4 regions of the Pseudomonas sp. KH_021 genome follow, and region 1 is predicted to be linked to each of the others. Evidence: predicted binding sites of a transcription regulator. Region 1 holds the regulator's gene; each other region holds the start of a gene.
What was found. The regulator FliA, encoded in region 1, starts transcription of late flagellar genes. The targets are predictions, from matches to a motif close to CTAAAGTTTNNNNNNNNNNNGCCGNTAA.

Region 1 (4,828 bases):
CAACGGGTCGGCCAGGGCTTCGACGAGGTTCTTGTCCAGGTCGGTTTCTTCGCCGACCAGTTCAAGGTTGATCTCTTTTTTCAGTTGCCGGGCCAGGTCGCGTACCAACCGAGGGAAGCGCCCGAACACTTTCTTGATCGGTTGCATGCGGGTCTTCATGACCGCGGTCTGCAAGTCGGCCGTGACCACATCCAGGTTCGACACGGCCTTGGACATGGCCTCGTCGCTGCTGTTGAGGCCCAGGCGGACCAGGCGGTTACGCACCAGCACCAGCTCTCCGACCATGTTCATGATTTCGTCCAGGCGCGCCGTGTCGACCCGCACCGTGGTCTCGACTTCGCTGGCCACCGGTTTTTCCACCACCGGCGCCCGGGCAGCCGGCGCACGAACGGGCTCGGGCTGGGCCTGCGGCTTGGGCTGGGCAACGGCGGTCTCGCGGTGCTGGGGCGCAGGGGCTGCGACTGCAGCGGGCTCGAACTTGCCCTTGCCGTGCAACTGGTCCAGCAAGGCTTCAAATTCATCGTCGGTGATTTCGCTGCTGTCGGGTGCCGGGGCCACCGGTGCAGGTATCTGCGGCTCACTGAGCGCCGCAGGGGCGAACTGGCCCTTGCCATGCAACTGATCGAGCAGGGCTTCGAATTCTTCGTCGGTGATTTCATCATGGGCTGGCTCCACCGCAGGGGAAGGAGCAGGCGCCTCGGCCTGGGCCTTGACCGCACTGAGTGAATCCAGCAGTTGTTCGAACTCACTGTCGGTGATGTCGCCAGGCTCCTGAGCCTGATCCACCGCTGCCACTACGGCCACGACGGGCACACCTATCGGTGCAGGTTCAGCCAAACGCGCCAGGGCCTCCAGCAACTCAGGGGTCGCTGGGGTGACGTCGTGGCGCTCACGCACCTCGCTGAACATGTGGTTGACGGTGTCCAGTGCTTCGAGCACGACATCCATCAGCTCGGAATCCACCCGGCGCTCGCCCTTGCGCAGGATATCGAAGACGTTTTCGGCGATATGGCAGCACTCCACCAGCTCGTTGAGCTGGAGGAAGCCGGCGCCCCCTTTTACAGTGTGAAAACCACGAAAGATCGCGTTGAGCAAATCGGCATCATCGGGTCGGCTTTCCAGCTCGACCAGTTGTTCGGACAGTTGCTCAAGAATCTCGCCGGCTTCTACCAGGAAATCCTGAAGGATTTCTTCATCGGCGCCGAAGCTCATTTACGTGCTCCCTAAAAGCCCAGGCTGGATAGCAGATCGTCAACATCGTCTTGACTTGACACGACGTCATCTCGCTTATCGGCATGAATCTGCGGACCTTCACCCCTGGCGGGATGATTTTCCTGATTTTTTTCGTTGGCCAGCAGTTGGTGATCGTGCTGAATACCCGCAAAACGATCCACCTGGCTTGCCATCAGCACCAGCTTGAGCAGGTTGCTTTCGACTTCAGTGACCATCTGCGTGACGCGCTTGATGACCTGGCCCGTGAGGTCCTGGTAGTCCTGGGCCAGCAGGATGTCATTGAGGCTGCCAGACACGGTGCGGGCATTCTGCTCGCTGCGCGTCAGAAAACTGTCGATCCGCTTGGCCAGTTCACGAAACTCCGAAGCCTCGACTTCCCGGCGCATGAAACGCTGCCAGTCGACGCTCAAGGCCTTGGCCTCGCTGCCCATGTCATTGACCACCGGCGTGCTCTGCTCCACCAGGTCCATGGTGCGATTGGCCGCCGCCTCGGTCAGCTTGACCACATAAGACAAACGCTCAGTGGCATCAGTGATCTGTGAGACTTCCTCGGCCTGCGGCATGCGCGGGTCGATCTGAAAGCTGACGATGGCGCTGTGCAGTTCGCGCGTCAGCTTGCCGACCTCTTGATACAGGCCACGGTCACGCGTCTGGTTCAGCTCATGGATCAGATGTACCGCGTCGCCGAACTTGCCTTTTTCAAGGCTGTTCACCAACTCGTGGGCATGTCTCTTCAGGGTCGACTCAAAGTCACCCAAAGACGAATTGTTAGGCTCCATAGCGCTCCCGTGGCGATCTTCAGCTGTTGACGCGCTCGAAGATCTTTTCGATCTTTTCTTTGAGCGCTTGGGCCGTGAATGGCTTGACCACGTAACCGTTCACACCGGCCTGGGCGGCCTGGATGATCTGCTCACGCTTGGCTTCGGCGGTCACCATCAACACCGGCAGGTGGCTCAGGCGCGCATCGGCACGCACAGCCTTGAGCAGGTCCAGCCCGCTCATGCCTGGCATGTTCCAGTCGGTGACGAGGAAATCAAAACTGCCGCTGTTGAGCATTGGCAGCGCGGTGTTGCCATCGTCGGCTTCATGGGTGTTGGTGAACCCCAGGTCGCGCAACAGGTTCTTGATGATCCGCCGCATCGTCGAAAAATCGTCAACGATGAGGATTTTCATGTTCTTGTCCAATTCGACCTCCAAGCAGTCTTAAACGCACCCGGCTACGGGGTGCGCATTCAATCAAATCCGGTGTTTTGTTGCGTGCCACGACTGCATGAATTCGCAACGTCGTGCAGAACGTCTTTGCTACCCGTCGATCGACTGGCAGCCCCAGCTCAACGTGCCCGCCATTCCCCCAGGCGCCCACGCAAACGCGCGGCGCACTGACTGTGCAACTGGCTGACCCGTGACTCACTGACGCCCAACACTTCGCCGATTTCCTTGAGGTTCAGTTCCTCGTCGTAATACAAGGCCAGAACCAGACGTTCACGCTCGGGCAGATTGGCGATGGCATCGGCCAGCGCGGCCTGGAAGCGTTCGTCTTCCAGATCACGCGACGGTTCAAGCTGTGCGCTCGCGCCGTCCTCATGCAGCCCTTCGTGCTCGCCGTCCTGCAACAGGTCGTCGAAACTGAACAGGCGGCTGCCCAATGTGTCGTTCAAAATCCCGTAGTAATCATCAAGGCTCAATTGGAGTTCGGCCGCAACTTCGTGATCTTTAGCGTCACGGCCGGTTTTTGCTTCAATTGCCCGAATCGCATCACTGACCATACGGGTATTGCGGTGGACCGAGCGGGGAGCCCAGTCGCCCTTGCGGACCTCATCGAGCATCGCACCACGGATGCGAATACCGGCGTAGGTCTCGAAACTGGCGCCTTTGCTGGCGTCGTATTTGTTGGACACTTCCAGCAGGCCAATCATGCCGGCCTGGATCAGATCCTCGACTTGCACACTGGCCGGCAAACGCGCCAGCAAGTGGTAGGCAATGCGCTTGACCAGCGGGGCGTATCGCTCGATCAACTCGCTCTGCGAGTCACGCGAGGCCTTGCTGTACATGCGATAGCCGCTGGCATTCATAGCACCGGCCCTGTGCTGGTCCGCTGCACCAGCCGCTCGACGAAGAATTCCAGGTGCCCACGGGGGTTGGCGGGCAGCGGCCAGGTGTCGACCTTCTGGGCAATGGCCTTGAAGGCCAGCGCGCACTTGGAACGTGGGAAGGCTTCATAGACGGCACGCTGCTTCTGCACCGCCTTGCGCACGCATTCGTCATAAGGCACCGCGCCCACGTATTGCAGGGAGACATCAAGAAAACGGTCGGTGACCTTGGTCAGCTTGGCAAACAGGTTGCGCCCTTCCTGCGGGCTCTGGGCCATGTTAGCCAGGACCCGGAAGCGGTTCATGCCGTAATCGCGGTTGAGCAGCTTGATCAACGCATAGGCATCGGTGATCGAGGTAGGCTCGTCGCACACCACCAGCAGCACTTCCTGGGCGGCGCGCACGAAGCTGACCACCGAATCACCGATACCGGCCGCGGTGTCGATCACCAGCACGTCGAGGTTGTCGCCAATATCGCTGAACGCCTGGATCAGGCCGGCATGCTGGGCGGGCGTGAGGTGGACCATGCTCTGGGTGCCAGACGCGGCCGGGATCACCCGCACACCGCCCGGCCCCTGCAACACCACATCGCGCAGCTCGCAGCGCCCCTCGACCACGTCGGCCAGGGTGCGCTTGGGGGTCAACCCCAGCAGTACGTCGACATTCGCCAGTCCCAGGTCGGCGTCCAGCAGCATGACACGACGGCCAAGCTCAGCCAGCGCCAGGGACAAGTTCACTGACACGTTAGTCTTGCCGACGCCACCCTTGCCGCCGGTCACCGCGATCACCTGTACTGGATGCATGCTGCCCATGTTCGTTCTTTACCTTGTCTTTCTTAGACCGCGGCCACATGACTGACTGCGCGCGGCAGCCGGACAATGCAGGTACTTTGTTGTTGTTCCATGTTCACCTCAGCCCACTCGCTGGCCGGGGCGCTGGTAGAGATCAGCGAACATATCGGCCATCGCCTCTTCGCTGGGCTCTTCCTGCATCTGCACGCTGACCGCGCGACTCACCAACTGGTGACCGCGCGGTACGTGCAGGTCGTCAGGAATGCGCGGGCCATCGGTTAGGTAGGCAACCGGCAATTCTTGACTGATGGCCAGGCTCAGCACTTCGCCAAGACAAGCCGTTTCATCCAGTTTAGTCAGGATGCACCCCGACAGGCCGCAGCGCTTATAGCTGTGGTAGGCGGCGGTGAGCACCTGTTTCTGGCTGGTAGTGGCCAAAACCAGAAAGTTGCGTGCCTTGATGCCACGCCCGGCCAGGCTTTCAAGCTGCATGCGCAGGGCCGGGTCGCTGGCCTGCAGGCCAGCGGTGTCGATCAGCACGACGCGCTTGCGCAGCAACGGTTCCAGCGCCTGGGCCAACGACTGCCCAGGGTCAACGTAGGTCACCGAGACATTGAGGATTCGCCCCAGGGTCTTGAGTTGCTCCTGGGCGCCGATACGGAAGCTGTCCATGCTCACCAACGCCAGGCTCTGCGCGCCGTACTTGAGTACATA
Region 2 (4,828 bases), 2.0 Mb from region 1:
TGGACCTGGCGCGACCTGATGTATCGGCTGGTCGGCAAGATCAGCCCGGAGCAGGTCGGCGTCATCGCCCGTCAGCTGTACATCGAAATGCTCAAGGCGGGCTACACCTCTGTCGCCGAATTCCACTATGTACACCACGACACTAACGGCCAGGCCTACGCCGACCCGGCCGAGTTGGCTCGACGCATCAGCCAGGCGGCCGTGGATGCCGGCATCGGCCTGACATTGCTGCCGGTGCTCTACAGCCACTCGGGCTTCGGCGGCCAGGCGCCGAATGAAGGCCAGCGCCGCTTTATCAACAGCACCGAAAACTATCTGAAGCTGCAAGCCCAGCTGGCCCCGATCATCGCTGCGCAACCTGCCCAGCACCTAGGCCTGTGCTTCCACTCCCTGCGCGCCGTCACCCCAGAACAGATCACGCAGGTACTCAATGCCAGCAACCGTCAATGCCCGGTACATATCCACATCGCCGAGCAGCAAAAGGAAGTTGATGACTGCCTGGGCTGGAGTGGCCGACGGCCGCTGCAATGGTTGTTCGAGAATGTCGAGGTGGATGAGCGCTGGTGCCTGGTTCACGCCACTCACGCTAACCCCGAAGAAGTCAGCCAGATGGCCCGCAGCCGCGCCGTGGCCGGGTTGTGCCTGACCACCGAAGCCAACCTGGGCGACGGTATCTTCCCGGCCGTGGATTTCATGGCCCAAGGCGGGCGCATGGGCATTGGTTCGGACAGCCATGTGTCGTTGAGCGTGGTGGAAGAACTGCGCTGGCTGGAATACGGCCAGCGCCTGCGCGACCAGCGCCGCAACCGGTTGTATCGCCAGGACCAGCCGATGATCGGACGTACGCTGTTTGATGCGGCGTTGGTGGGTGGCGCGCAGGCAATGGGCCAACCGGTCGGAGCGCTGGAAGTGGGCAAGCGTGCCGATTGGCTGGTACTCGATGGCAGCGACCCGTATCTGGCCACGGCCAGCGAAGACGGAATTCTGAATCGTTGGTTGTTTGCTGGCGGAGATCGGCAGGTGCGGGATGTGATGGTCAATGGCAAGTGGGTGGTGCGTGACGGGCGGCATGCCGATGAGCAGGACAGTGCCCAGGCGTTTACCCAGGTGCTGCGCCAGTTGTTGGGCTGATTGCCAGGGTAGGAGCCGGCTTTAGCCGCGATGAATACGCCGCGGTGCATCAGATAAACCGCGGCGTATTCATCGCGGCTAAAGCCGGCTCCTACAAATTTGGGTTGTGGGGGTTAGGGTTGTTTGCCGATATCTCGGTCGGACACCCGCCAGATCAAGCGGGTGGTGTCGTAGCCTTGCTGGCGTGCCTTGGCCAGCAGTTCTTCACGCATCAGCGCTGGAATTTGCGGCTTGCGTGACAGCAGCCAGAGGTGTTTGCGATCGGGGTTACCGACCAGCGCCGTCTGATAATCGTCACCCAGGTAGATCACCCAGTACTCCCCCTTGGCAGTGCCCGGCAGCACCTTTGAAAACCAGGTGTCGAACACCACCATAAGCTTATCGGTCTTGCCCGGCACTTGCGGGGTCGCCGTGCCGGTCGCTTCTTCCCAATCACCCTGCAGGGTTTGGCAGCGGTTCAGCACGCCCAACGAGCCATCTGGCTTGAGGTTGTAATGCGCTTCGGATTGCGCGCATTTGCGCTGGAACAACATCGGCATGCGCGCCAGCTCGAACCATTTGCCCTCGTAGCGCTTGAGATCAACATGCTCGACTGTCTTGGGCTGGACCAGCTCGCCGTTCGGGCTGGCACAACCTGCCAATGCCACACAGGCCAACAACGCCACCAGCCAACGCGTCATGCTCGCGGCGCTTGTCATTTCAGGCCCTGCCCCGAATACATCAGCACCTTGTCACCGGCGTACTGCACGCTGATAAAGCTGTTCTTGTCGCCCCAGGTACAGCTGGATATGCCAAGGGCGCCGGAACAATCACTTGGGCTGCCCAGCAATTGCTCCACTTCAGCCTTGGTCTGGCCGGTCTTGAGCTTGGAGTAGTTTTCTTGATTGATCTTGCTGCAGGCCGCCAACAACACGCACATCGACAATAGGGCGAGGGAACGCAACGACATTGAAAGTCACTCCTGGACATAAATGAGGCACGAACGCCTTCTGGGAGCTTAGAAGTAAAAAAACGGTTCCGGTTCCCGCCGGGGCCGGGTTTATCTTGCTTACCGTTGGTCAACTGGCCATAGGTCTTACTCATCTTTCTCACGCTTTGGACGACATAGGAGGGAACGGTGTTCGCCTTGCAGCCTCAACACCCGCCCCTTCCTTGATTTGCCTCGCGCACAAGACCAATCAATGACCAAAAATCTGAAGTTCAGCCACAAGATCCTGCTAGCCGCCGCCCTTGTGGTGGCTGTCGCCTTTACCTGCTTCATCCTGTTCAACGACTACCGCCAGCGCGAGACCTTGCGCAGTAACACTGAGTCGTCCATGCAGGAGCTGGGCGCCCTGACCACTGGCAATATCCAGACCTGGCTGGACGGCCGCATTCAATTGCTGCAGTCCCTGGCCCAGCAGATCGCCGTGGACGGTAGCGATCCGGCGAGCTTGTCGCGCAGTGTCGGCCTGCCCACCTACGCCGCCAACTTCCAGCTCAGTTACTTCGGTGGCCAGAACGGCGCGATGTACTCGGTGCCGGCCGGCAATCGCTCTGCCGACTACGACCCGCGTGCCCGCGGCTGGTACCAGGCCGCCAGCAGCGCCCAGCACACCATCGTCACTGAACCCTACCTGTCCGCCTCCAGCAGCAAACTGGTGCTCACCGTCGCCACCCCTGTGCGCCATGACGGCCAGTTCATCGGCGTAGCCGGTGCCGACGTCGATATGAGCAGCGTCAGCGCGATTATCAATTCGCTGAGTTTCGACGGCCACGGCCAGGCGTTCATCGTCAGCAGCGACGGCAAAATCCTCGTGCACCCCGACAGCCGCCTGGCGCTCAAGGGCCTGGACCAGGCCTACCCACAAGGGGCCCCGCCGATCAGCGCCGGTTTGAAAGAAGTCATGGTCGATGGTCGCAAGCAGTTCATCTTGTTCACGCCGATCAAAGGCATACCGTCCGCCAACTGGTACGTGGCACTGGTGCTGAACCAGGACGCCGCCTACTCGATGCTCAGCGAGTTTCGCACCTCGGCCATTGTCGCCACGGTGATTGCGGTGCTGATCATCATTGCCCTGCTCGGCCTGCTGATTCGGGTGCTGATGGAGCCGCTGCATGTGATGGGCCGCGCCATGCACGATATCGCCGAAGGCGAAGGCGACCTGACCAAGCGCCTGCAGATTCACGCCAATGATGAGTTCGGCGCCCTGGGCCAGTCGTTCAACCGATTTGTCGAACGTATCCACGACTCGATTCGCGAAGTGTCGTCGGCCACCGGCCAAGTCAACGAAGTGGCCCTGCGGGTGGTCAGCGCCTCGAACTCATCGATGCTCAATTCCGACCAGCAGGCCAACCGCACCAGCAGCGTGGCCGCCGCCATCAACGAACTGGGCGCCGCCGCCCAGGAGATCGCCCAGAACGCCGCCCTCGCCTCGCAGCACTCCAGCGCCGCCCGCGGCTTGGCCGAAGATGGCCAGCACGTGGTCAACCAGACTATCGAGGTGATGAACCAGCTGTCGGTGAAGATCAGCGACTCGTGCGGCAACATCGAAACGCTGAACACCAACACGGTGAACATTGGCCAAATCCTGGAAGTGATCACCGGCATTTCCCAGCAGACCAACTTACTGGCGCTGAACGCAGCCATCGAAGCGGCCCGCGCCGGGGAAGCCGGGCGGGGCTTTGCCGTGGTGGCTGATGAGGTGCGCAACCTTGCCCACCGCACCCAGGATTCGGCGCAACAGGTACAAACCATCATCGAAGAGCTGCAGATCGGTGCCCGTTCGGCCGTCAGTATCATGACCGAAAGCCAGAACCAGAGCCTGCACAGCGTTGGCATCGCCAACCAGGCCGGCGAGCGGTTGGGCAGCGTGACTCAGCGGATCGGTGAAATCGACGGCATGAACCAGTCGGTCGCCACTGCCACGGAAGAACAGACGGCCGTGGTCGAGTCGATCAATATCGACATCACCGAAATCAACACGCTGAATCAGGAAGGGGTGGAGAACCTGCAGGCGACCTTGCGGGCCTGCAATGACCTGGAGAGCCAGGTCAATCGGCTGAAGCATCTGGTGGGTAGTTTCAGAATCTGAGTGACAGGCCTGTGGGAGCTGGGCTTGCCCGCGATAAGAACGCCGCGGTGTGTCCGTTACGACGCATCGCAGGCAAGCCTGGCTCCCACAAAATGTCTTAAAACCGGGAGCCGGGCTCCAGCAGGAAATCCATTTCCTCGGCGGTACTGGCCCGGCCGAGGATCAGGTTGCGGTGCGGGAAGCGACCAAACCGGGCAATCACTCGCTGATGCTGTTGGCCATAGTCCAGGAAGCCTTCGAACAGACGCTTGTCGGCCTCGCGGACTTCATCGAGCAGCAACTGGTAGTGATGCACCGAGCGGTCCTGAAATTCCGGCACTTCGGCATGCTCCAACGCCAGCAGGACAAACACCTGCTCCAGCGGCAGCAACCGGTGCTGCCAGCCCTTGTCCAGCCCTTGCAGGGCCAGCACCTGCGCCCGACGGTCGCCGTCGAACGCACGCGGGGTATCGCGGTAGATCATGCGCGGCAGCTGGTCGAGCAGGAGGATCAGGCCCAGCCAGCCTTGCGGGCTGACCAGCCATTCGTCCAGGCCACCGGCCAGCGCGTGCTCCACCAGATCGCCGAAGCGCTCATGCGCCTCAACGTCATGGTGTTTGCCAAACCACAATGTGCTCTTCTCG
Region 3 (4,828 bases), 2.2 Mb from region 1:
TGCCCAGTTGGGTGCGCTTGGGGTCGACGAAGCGGGCACCGGGAATGTGCTCAGCGCTATAGCTGGTGACGCTGGTCAAGTCGACCAGGATCAATTCTGGAGCATTGAGTCGAGCCTGCAGATCGACAGGCTCGATCACCAGGGGCAAGCCAGAGAAAACAGACATGTCAGGTCTCCAGAAGGAAAGTGAGGCGCGATTGTAGCGCAAGGATCATTGGCTGCGGTTGCTGAAGCTGGCCAAGGCCCGCTCGATGCATTGTGCAGTTTTACCGAATGCCTGGACGCTGATTTCGGAAAATGGATGGCCGCCTTGGTCGGCAATCACCACCATCACCACCCGGCCATTGCTGCTTAGCGAGCGCAACAACAGATGTTCGCCCTTGAACAGCGTGTCGATATCGTTTGGCAGAAGCGGTTCGAATTGCGCGTAATTGTCCGGGGTCAGTCGGATCTGCGCCGGCTGCGATAGCAGGCGCTGAATCAGTTTGTTCTGGTTGACCGCCACGCTTTGCTCGGCTGCCCCAGCCGGTAGCCCAGCAACCTGATGGACCCGCAGATGGCTTTGCGTCTTATCGACCATCAGCATCATGACCCGTTGCATGCCACACGCTTGCAAGGCATCGCGAGCCTGAGTGGTCAGGTGCAAGGCATTGGCATAACGGCTGGGCTCGACCAGCAGTTCGGTGCAGATCTTGCGCCAGGTGGCCAGCGCTTCGGCCGAAGGCGGTGCCATTGGCTGCAAGGCGCGACCGATATGGCGCGTCGCCCATGGCCAGATCAGCGTGAGGGCCGGGTGGGCCAAGTCGCCTCCGCCATGCAAGCGCGCGCTTTGCACCGCTTGCTGGTGAACCTGCTGTTGTAGTTCATCCAACGGCATCTGCAGGAACAGGCAGGTCAGAAACTCCCAGCGCAGCGTATGCGGGCAGTCCCAGCCTTGTTGCGAAGCCAGTGCCAGCCCATTGGCCAGCAGCACCGTATTGGGCGGCTGGTTCAGCCAGCGACGCAGGGCGGGGTCGGCATCGAGCAATTGCTGCTGGCGCAAGGGGTGATCGTTGTCACGGGCGATGTGCAGCGCCTTGACCAGCCCATTACGTTCATGTTGCAGCACCTTATAGCCATGGCTGACCCAGGCTGGCAGGCGCCAAATATCGGCCAGTGCCTCGCACAGTGCCAACAGGCGGATGCCGAACAGCTCCATTTCGACCTTGGCTGGCGATTCGCCCTTGTGGATAACTCGCAGCTCCCAGGCTTCGACCAGATCAGGTTCGGCCAGCGCCAGTGGCCACATTGGGGCCAGGAACAACAGGCTGCCCCAGTGAATGTCCTGCCACAGCCGCGCCAGTCGGTTGGCAAACAGGCCATTGGCCTGTTCTGTTGCGTGCTGGCTGATCATCTGCAGGTGGCGCAGGGCGTGGGGAATGTCCGCGGCATCGGCGACTGGCAAGCGCTCCAGCAGCTCTTGGGTGCGCGCAAGACCCAAGCGAGTGAGGGCGATCTCGAGGTTTTCGGCAGGCTCGGCGAGGCTGCCATGCGTACGATGATTGGCTTCGCGCAACACGCTCAATGCCAGCGCAGGGCTCTGTTGCATCAACTGCGCAATGTCTCGCAACGAGCGGCGGCTGTCGCTGATTGCCATGCGCACCCGCTCAAAGCTTTCGCGTGGGACCGGGAGGCGGACGCTGTCGAGTAACTTGAGCCAGGCGTCTAGGTTTTTGGGAGTCTGGGTTGGCACGATGGTTTCGATGGCTGCTCTGCAAGGGACCCGAACTGGCTTTTCGCCTTTTGTGACTATAGTCTGGCGCAGTTCGGCCGATAAGTAGAAGAAGAGTTTTACAGCTCGCTCACGACCCTGACCACGACTTTAGTAAGTGCGCTTAATCCATGGCTAAAATTATCGGCATCATTGTCGTATTCGCGAGTGTGCTCGGCGGATATGTACTGTCCCACGGCAAGATTGCCGCTCTGATTCAGCCCTTTGAGGTCATGATTATCGGCGGCGCGGCCCTGGGTGCGTTCCTGCAGGCCAACCCCGGCCACATGACCAAGCACGTCTTCAAAAAATCGCTGAGCATGTTCAGCTCACGCTTCAGCCATACCTTTTATATAGAGGTGCTGGGGCTGATCTACGAGATCCTTAACAAGAGCCGGCGCGAAGGTATGATGGCCATCGAGGCCGATATCGAAGACGCCGCCGCCAGCCCTATTTTTGCCAAGTACCCGGCGGTGCTGAAGGATGAGCGCATGATTGCGTTCGTTTGCGACTATCTGCGCATTATGTCGTCCGGCAACATGGCGCCACACGAGCTGGAAGGCCTGTTCGACATGGAACTGTTGAGCCTCAAGGAAGAACTCGAGCATCCGTCCCACGCCATTACCGGTATCGCCGACGGCATGCCCGGTTTCGGTATCGTGGCGGCGGTCCTGGGGATCGTCGTGACCATGGCTTCCTTGGGCGATGGCGACAAGGCGGCCATCGGCATGCACGTCGGCGCAGCGCTGGTGGGTACCTTCTTCGGGATCCTGGCGGCCTATGGCTTTTTTGGGCCACTGGCTACCGCGCTGCGTCATGATGCGCGTGAAGAGCTGAACGTTTATGAGGCCATCAAGGCTTCGCTGGTGGCTTCGGCTTCCGGCATGCCGCCGTCGCTGGCAGTGGAGTTCGGTCGCAAGGTGCTGTTCCCGCTGCATCGGCCAAGCTTCGCGGAGCTTGAGCAAGCCGTTCGCGGTCGCTGAGTCATGGAAAATAACCAGCCGATAATCGTCAAGCGGGTCAAACGTTTCGACGCGGGGCACCATGGCGGTGCCTGGAAGATTGCGTTTGCTGACTTCGCCACCGCCATGATGGCCTTTTTCCTGGTGTTGTGGTTGATGTCCAACGCAACGCCGGAGCAGAAACTCGCCATTGCCGGGTACTTCAAGGACCCTATCGGCTTTGCCGAAAGCGGCACCCCTTACGTGATTGACCTGGGCGGCTCGCCCAAGCTTGCGCCGGAAAAGACAATCAACCCCGAAGTCGAAGCCCAGCCTCAACCAGATGTGACCCAGAAGCTGGACGACGATCAGGCGCAAAGCATGGCCGAGCAGGTCGAGCGCGAGCGTCTGGAGTTGTTGCTGCAAGAGCTGCAAAAAAAGGTCGAGGAAAACCCGCAGCTGCAGAAATTCAAGGATCAGATCCTGTTCGAGATTACCCCGGATGGCCTGCGCATCCAGATCATGGATGCCGAAAACCGGCCGATGTTCGATCTGGGCAGCGCACGCCTGCAGCCGTATTTCGAAGACATCTTGCTGGCCATGGCCGACACCATCAAGGCTGTGCCGAACAAGGTCAGCATCAGCGGCCACACCGATGCCAAGCCCTATGCCGGCAGTGGTGAATTTGGTAACTGGGAGTTGTCGGCCGGCCGTGCCAACGCCGCCCGGCGTGCACTGGTTGCGGGTGGCTATCCGGAGAATCAGGTTGCGCGAGTGGTGGGTTATGCTTCTTCGGCGCTGTTCGACCGGCAGAACCCTCTGAACCCGGTGAACCGCCGCATCGACATTGTGGTACTGACCAAAAAGTCCCAGCGTGCCATCGAGGGCGAGCAACAGTCGCCGCCCACTGAATCACCGGCTGCACAGCCGGGAGAGGCGCCACCTGCCGACCCAACCCAGCCCCGCGAGCTGCGCGAAAAGCTGAATATCTTCGACAACGGTCCCTTGAAGATGGATGAGCCCAGGCAGTGATGTGCGGCCATGGCCCCGCAGGGGCATGGCCGCCCAGGTCAGGCGCCGCGACGGATCCTGGCTTTTAGCTCGGTATGAAAGATATCGGCATTGCGCGTGTTGTTGGCGATGGCTTCCAGTGACTCGGCACCAAAGCTCTGCTGGCCTCGCAGCTCATTGCGAAAACACTCGATAAAGAAATCCACGTCCTCGACGCACGTCATGACGGGCCAGCGCTTGAGGTATTCGGGCAGTGGCAGGCGATTGGTGTTGTAGAGGCTGATGCGCCTATCGATCATGGTGACCTCGCCGATCAGGAAGGGCAGCCACCAAGCGTTTGCCGAACGTTCCGACACCACCGCAATCACGTGGCTGCACTCCATGATGTCGCGAGTGATCAAGGTGGTGATGTCATGGGTAGTCCCGGATTCGAAGTCCAGTGCCTGCATGCGGCCGGGGATGTCGTGATCTCGCAGGCGATCATTGATCAGATGAGCGCTGAACCGATCGGTGTAGCGGTAGCAGATAAGTACTGTCATCAGGTGCGTCCTTTCAGGGTAAAAGGACACCATTGGACAGAGTGGCGAGTTGGGCAATGTTCAGGCGCAAAAGAAGACGAACCCTACGCAACAGGGTTAAAGATCCTACAGATTTTTCCTGCAAAAGGGATTGCGGTGCGGCCATCGCGGCATAGGTATCTACACATCTTTTGGTGTACTGCATTTCGTAGCAGTGGACGAGTAGAACGAGGCCACGTCCGGCTGCGCAGCAGTCGTAAAACCTGGCACTTCAGTATTCAGATACACCGCGAGTACAGGCTTTGCGAGGACTACGTCCCCGGACCTGGCCTCGCTGAACTCGTCTACTGCTACGAATGTAGCCGCTGACGAGGTACGAGGCTGCGATCGGCAGCGAAGCGGCCGTAAAACCTGAGACCGTAATCCATCAGGCACACCGAAGGGCCTGAATTTACGACGGCTTCGCCGCCGATCGCAGCCTCGTACCTCGGCAGCGGCTACAAGAGCCGCGCTGCCCCAGAATTGTGTAGATACCTATGGCCATCGCGGGTAAACCCGGCTCCTACACGGGTCGGTAGGAGCCGGGTTTACCCGCGATGAGGTCAGTG
Region 4 (4,828 bases), 1.9 Mb from region 1:
CTATGCGCTCAGGTGGGAAATCACGCCACTCAACCCCACGGACAGTTGGTGCAGGTCTTCGCTCGCCACTTGCGTGCGCCGCACATTGCCTTCGTTGGTCGTGGCAATCGTAGTGATCTCGGTCAAGTTGCGAGAGATGTCTTCGGCCACTGACGTCTGCTCTTCGGCAGCGGTGGCGATTTGTCGGTTCATGTCACGAATCGCTTCAACCGCTTCGGTAATACGCGCGAGCGAGTGACCTGCCAGGGTGACGTGTTCAACGCTTTGCTGGCTGCGCGACTGACCCGTTTCAATGGCGTTGGCAGCATCGATCGCACCGGTCTGTACCGTATTGATGATTTGATTGATTTCGGCCGTCGAAGCCGCGGTGCGTTGTGCCAGCGTGCGCACTTCATCGGCTACCACAGCAAACCCGCGGCCTGCTTCACCGGCCCGAGCTGCCTCTATGGCGGCATTAAGCGCCAGCAAGTTGGTTTGCTCGGCGATTCCGCGGATCACTTCCAACACCTTGCCGATGCGGCCACTGTCGCTTTCCAGGCGGCGTATCACCTCGGCGGTATGAGTGATTTCATCGCGCATCTGGGTAATGGAGTGGATAGTGGCATTCATGACCTTGGCGCCTTCCTGCGCGCTCTGGTCGGCCTCATTGGCAGCCTCTGCCGCCTGCACGGCGTGGCGTGCCACTTCTTGAGCGGTGGCTGACATTTCGGTCATCGCGGTGGCGACCTGGTCAGTTCGGTCAAATTGCTCGCGAGTGCCGTGGGCCATCAGCGCGGCAATGGCCTTCAGCTCACTGCCTGCAGTGTCCAGATGAGTGGTGCTGATCTTCAGTCGGTTGAAGGTTTCAGACAGAAAATCGCGCAAGGTGTTGGCGGCAGCCGCCAGCCGCCCCAGTTCGTCCTGGCGGTCGACATTTACACGGGCCTGAAAGCGCCCATCGCTCATCTGTGCGACATAGTCGATCAGCAAGCGGATGGGCGAAATGATGTGGCGATTGACCCTCCACAGCGCCAGGGCGCCTACGAGGAATGCCGAGCCCAGAATCACCAGTGCACCTAGCAAAATGGTGCGATGGGCGTTCTGGTTGATGAGTGCTGACTGGGTTTCACTTTGCTGGCGTAGCCCGCTGACTAATGCATTCATCTGCTCGCTGGTCGCGCGATCCATGCCCTGGACGGCACGATCACCCGCCACGGGGTCCGCATCGGATGCAATGAAGGCATCCCGGCCCTTGCGATAGGCAATGCCCAAGTCATGGTGCTGGGTGCGCAGGCGCTCGATCTTGTCTTTTATCTGCGACTCGATCCCGGCCAGCGCGCTCAACTGGCCAAGCGTGTCCTGCACCTGTTGTTCCTGGCCTTCGAACTGGCCCCAGTACTTGTCTCGATCCGCGAGGTTTTTACCGCGCAGCAGGACGTTTTTCCATTCTTGTACTTGTACCTTGAATTGCAGGTTGGCCTGGTCGATCAGTTGTGAGGCGTGCAGCGGGCCTTCTACTAAACCGCGATAGGCCTGGACGTTGTTGGATAACAAATGAAAACAGAACAAGGCAATGACCAGTACCAGCGCCAGGCTACCGCCCAGCAATGCCAGAATTTGAAATCTCAGGGATTTCGACATAAACACCACTCGACAAAGAAAAAGGCCTGCAGCGTAGAGCGCAGATATTTCAGTATTCACCACTTCCCTGTGCCGTTCAGGGCGAAGGCCACGAGACGGAGACAGCTCATATCTTCGGCCGTAAAGCATTGATCTTGAGCGGTTATGACCATAAAGGCGACGATTGGTCATCCTCGAGCAGCAAGGCCATTGGTCCGATGCACCGCACGAATGCGCGGTGCAAGTTTCTGATGAATTGGAGGCGCTCAACAGTGAGCGTCCAGGAGGCGGAAATGAGCGCCAAAACACCCACTGGTCCACATTCCTCGGAACACACCTCTGGCGACAAGGACTTGGGCTTCGATCCTGACTCTCCGGATGTCAGCGATCCACAAGTAGACCCGATCGGCCCGGCTAAAGCGCCTCGTGACCCCTCTGTCGAGCGTGATAAAAAGCCCGCCCGAATCATTTACGACCCCTTGGCTGATCTGAAACATTGAGCCCTGAAGGAAGGTGCCTATGTCGACCGATTCGAGTTTTGAAGACCAGCGTGCCAAACCTGGCAAGCAAGCAGAAGAGGCTGCACGAAAACTGGACAAAACCCTTAAGTCAGACCCGCTGGCGAGGCCTGACGTTGTGACCCGAGAACCTTCCAAAGGCCAACGAGATCCGGCGACTGGCGACGGCATACCCGATGATAAGGACATGCCACTTCCCAATGATTAGCGACACGCTTGAACGCAAACCGGTGCGCCTTGTCGCACCGGTTTGCGTTCAGAGCCTTTTGTAGCTCTGCTCACCGCAATCGGGATAGGGCTCCATTTTGCCTTGGGTGCCAGGAATTGGCTGAGTTTGAGCGGGGAAGGGTGGTTTGGGGTAGTCGGTCATCGCTGTTCTCCCAACGGCTACGCAAATCAAAGCGCTGTTGGAAGGAGGACCGGAGTGCCTTCATCGGAGTTCAAGTGGATAGGCAGGCTGGCTTGGTATTGCGCGGGGCGCATCGAGACTTGAGGTGCACATGATTGATTTACAACGACTTTACTGACAAGGCTCGAAGCGATTGCAGCGCATAAAACAAGATTTTTGGCTTGATTCGTGACAGCTGACTGTATATATTCGATCACTTGTCAGGCGCGAGGTCGATCTGCCTAATCGTTATTAGGGGCATCGCCAAATTCATCGCAGAATGCGCCCGGCCGCTGTATAGCGCTACCGCCCGAATGGCGAAACTGGTAGACGCATGGGACTTAAAATCCCCCGCTCGTAAGGGCGTGCCGGTTCGATTCCGGCTTCGGGCACCATTTAAAATCAAAGGCTTACACGCTTTCAGGCGGGTAGGCCTTTGTTGTTTTCTGGTCCGCAATTCTGGCTTTGGTCCGCAATTCATCTTGTGGGTGTCACTTTTTTGCCCTTGCGCTCCCTGATGTACTGCTCGGTCATAACGACTGTCGTATGCCCACGTCACTGATCGGGATATCGCCCTCAGGGCTGTTGCGCAGGGTCGAGGCCTGGACACGCCAGTCGGGAGATCATGCCCAAGCCAGTCTGCTACTGCACCGAAGATGATCTGGAGGCGGTGCCAGCAATATGGTCGACATCAAAAAACGCCTGGACCCGCCTAGGTTGACGAAGCACCGCTGTGAATCTTAGGCGCAGAGCGCGCTACAGCCGATCTTGTCTTGGCGAGTATAAAATCGATAAACGTCGATACGGCTCGCGTGTGATGGTGGTTAGGCATGTAGAGCATGTACATGTTGCTCTTGCCGAAGATGCTCATCCGCCACTGGTCCAGGGCAGTGATCAGCCTGCCGCAGCGCAGGTCCTCTTGCACCATATAGTCAGGCACCAAGCCCACACCCAAGCCTGCCAATATAGCCTGGCGCAGGAAGGTGAAATTCTTGGAAATCAGGGTTGGCTCAAGGAGCACCTCGTGTCGCTCCTCGTCCAAATAGGCCGAAAAGCGCAGTTGCCGTCCGGTGACGACAGCGGTGATCAGCGGTATGGCACGCAGATCGTCAAGCTGCAGAGGTAGGCCGTGTGCCTGGGCATAGTCCGGCGTTGCGCAAGCGATGTAGCGTACCGCCCCCAAATCACGTGCGACAAGATTCTGCGGTGGCTCCGACGTCACTCTGATCGCGATATCCACTTCATCGCGCATCAGGTCTTCGACACGGTTCTCGAACATGACGTCCAGCACGATGCCTGGGTAGAGGCGCTTGAACTCAATCAGCCAATCCGACATTACCAGTTGGCCGTAGCCGCTGGGCACACTCAATCGCACCCTGCCTTGCAGACTTTGACCCAGTGAAGAAATCGACTCCTGGGCGGCCAACAACTCGTTCTGAATGCTTCGACCATGTTCGTAAAGGCGTAAACCGATCTCGGTCGGTTCTATGCGTCGTGTGGTGCGCCGCACCAATTGCAGTCCAATCGACTGCTCCAGCCGACTCAAGTGATAGCTGACATTGGCCCGACTGACCTTGAGCCTGCGCGCGGCTTCACTGAGGTTGCCAGCATCGATGATTTCCACCAACAAGGTGAGTAACTTCAGGTCCATGTCAGCCACTGTCAAATTATTTTGAACAGACTGTCAATCGTATGGGTAATTGTCAATAAAGCTTTACCTCCAGATAATCCGTCGCACCTAGACAGCCCTCTGGCTATCTGATCATGCGAAGCGCTTTGTAAGGGTTGACCCGCAATGGCGCGCTGTTTATCAGGAGTTGAAGTGATGAATGAAGCGATGCTTGTACGCCGGGAAGGCGCGGTACTCGTGCTTTCAAACAACAATCCAGCTATGCGTAACGCTCTGCGCCCAGAATTTTATGCCGCGCTGCACGCAGCCTTGGCCCAGGCTCAAGCCGATCCTGCAATTGGCGCGATCGTTTTGACCGGTGAGGGTGGTGCGTTCTGCGCCGGTGGTGACTTGCATCGACTCGCCCAGCGGCGAACGATGGCATTGGACGTTCGTCGAGAGAGCGTCGAAGGTCTGCATGACCTGATCCGCGCAATCCAGAATTGCAGCAAGCCGATCATCGCCGCCGTCGAAGGCGCAGCAGCCGGCGCAGGCCTGGCGATTGCGCTGGCTTGCGACATGCTGGTCGCCGCCCGCGACGCTTCGTTCTCGGTCGCGTATGTCAAAGTCGGCCTCACGCCTGATGGCGGTGCAACGGCCTTCCTCTCTGAGTTTGTCTCCCGGCAGGTGCTGACTGAACTGTGCCTGACAGGC

Region 2: the regulator FliA is predicted to act here: its motif matches at 2,210-2,237, upstream of AC3IX4_RS27440 (methyl-accepting chemotaxis protein).
Region 3: the regulator FliA is predicted to act here: its motif matches at 1,789-1,816, upstream of motA (flagellar motor stator protein MotA).
Region 4: the regulator FliA is predicted to act here: its motif matches at 1,771-1,798, upstream of AC3IX4_RS16625 (methyl-accepting chemotaxis protein).

The regions. Positions count from the first base shown of each region.
Region 1 is NZ_CM174477.1:1,693,782-1,698,609, reverse strand. Features, by position in the region: gene AC3IX4_RS08040 (chemotaxis protein CheA) at 1-1,212, opposite strand, end outside; gene AC3IX4_RS08035 (protein phosphatase CheZ) at 1,224-2,012, opposite strand; gene cheY (chemotaxis response regulator CheY) at 2,032-2,406, opposite strand; gene fliA (RNA polymerase sigma factor FliA) at 2,565-3,305, opposite strand; gene fleN (flagellar synthesis regulator FleN) at 3,302-4,135, opposite strand; gene flhF (flagellar biosynthesis GTPase FlhF) at 4,235-4,828, opposite strand, start outside.
Region 2 is NZ_CM174477.1:5,962,075-5,966,902, forward strand. Features, by position in the region: gene AC3IX4_RS27425 (formimidoylglutamate deiminase) at 1-1,131, shown strand, start outside; gene AC3IX4_RS27430 (lipocalin family protein) at 1,245-1,811, opposite strand; gene bamE (outer membrane protein assembly factor BamE domain-containing protein) at 1,826-2,080, opposite strand; gene AC3IX4_RS27440 (methyl-accepting chemotaxis protein) at 2,313-4,205, shown strand; gene AC3IX4_RS27445 (DUF924 family protein) at 4,303-4,828, opposite strand, start outside.
Region 3 is NZ_CM174477.1:5,737,744-5,742,571, reverse strand. Features, by position in the region: gene AC3IX4_RS26490 (rhodanese-like domain-containing protein) at 1-166, opposite strand, end outside; gene AC3IX4_RS26485 (HDOD domain-containing protein) at 212-1,732, opposite strand; gene motA (flagellar motor stator protein MotA) at 1,882-2,733, shown strand; gene motB (flagellar motor protein MotB) at 2,737-3,723, shown strand; gene AC3IX4_RS26470 (toll/interleukin-1 receptor domain-containing protein) at 3,762-4,241, opposite strand.
Region 4 is NZ_CM174477.1:3,597,148-3,601,975, reverse strand. Features, by position in the region: gene AC3IX4_RS16625 (methyl-accepting chemotaxis protein) at 1-1,620, opposite strand; gene AC3IX4_RS16620 (DUF6021 family protein) at 1,893-2,099, shown strand; gene AC3IX4_RS16615 (hypothetical protein) at 2,119-2,325, shown strand; partial or broken gene AC3IX4_RS16610 (NAD(P)-dependent oxidoreductase) at 2,386-2,487, opposite strand; tRNA gene AC3IX4_RS16605 (tRNA-Leu) at 2,814-2,900, shown strand; gene AC3IX4_RS16600 (LysR family transcriptional regulator) at 3,218-4,156, opposite strand; gene AC3IX4_RS16595 (oxepin-CoA hydrolase, alternative type) at 4,331-4,828, shown strand, end outside.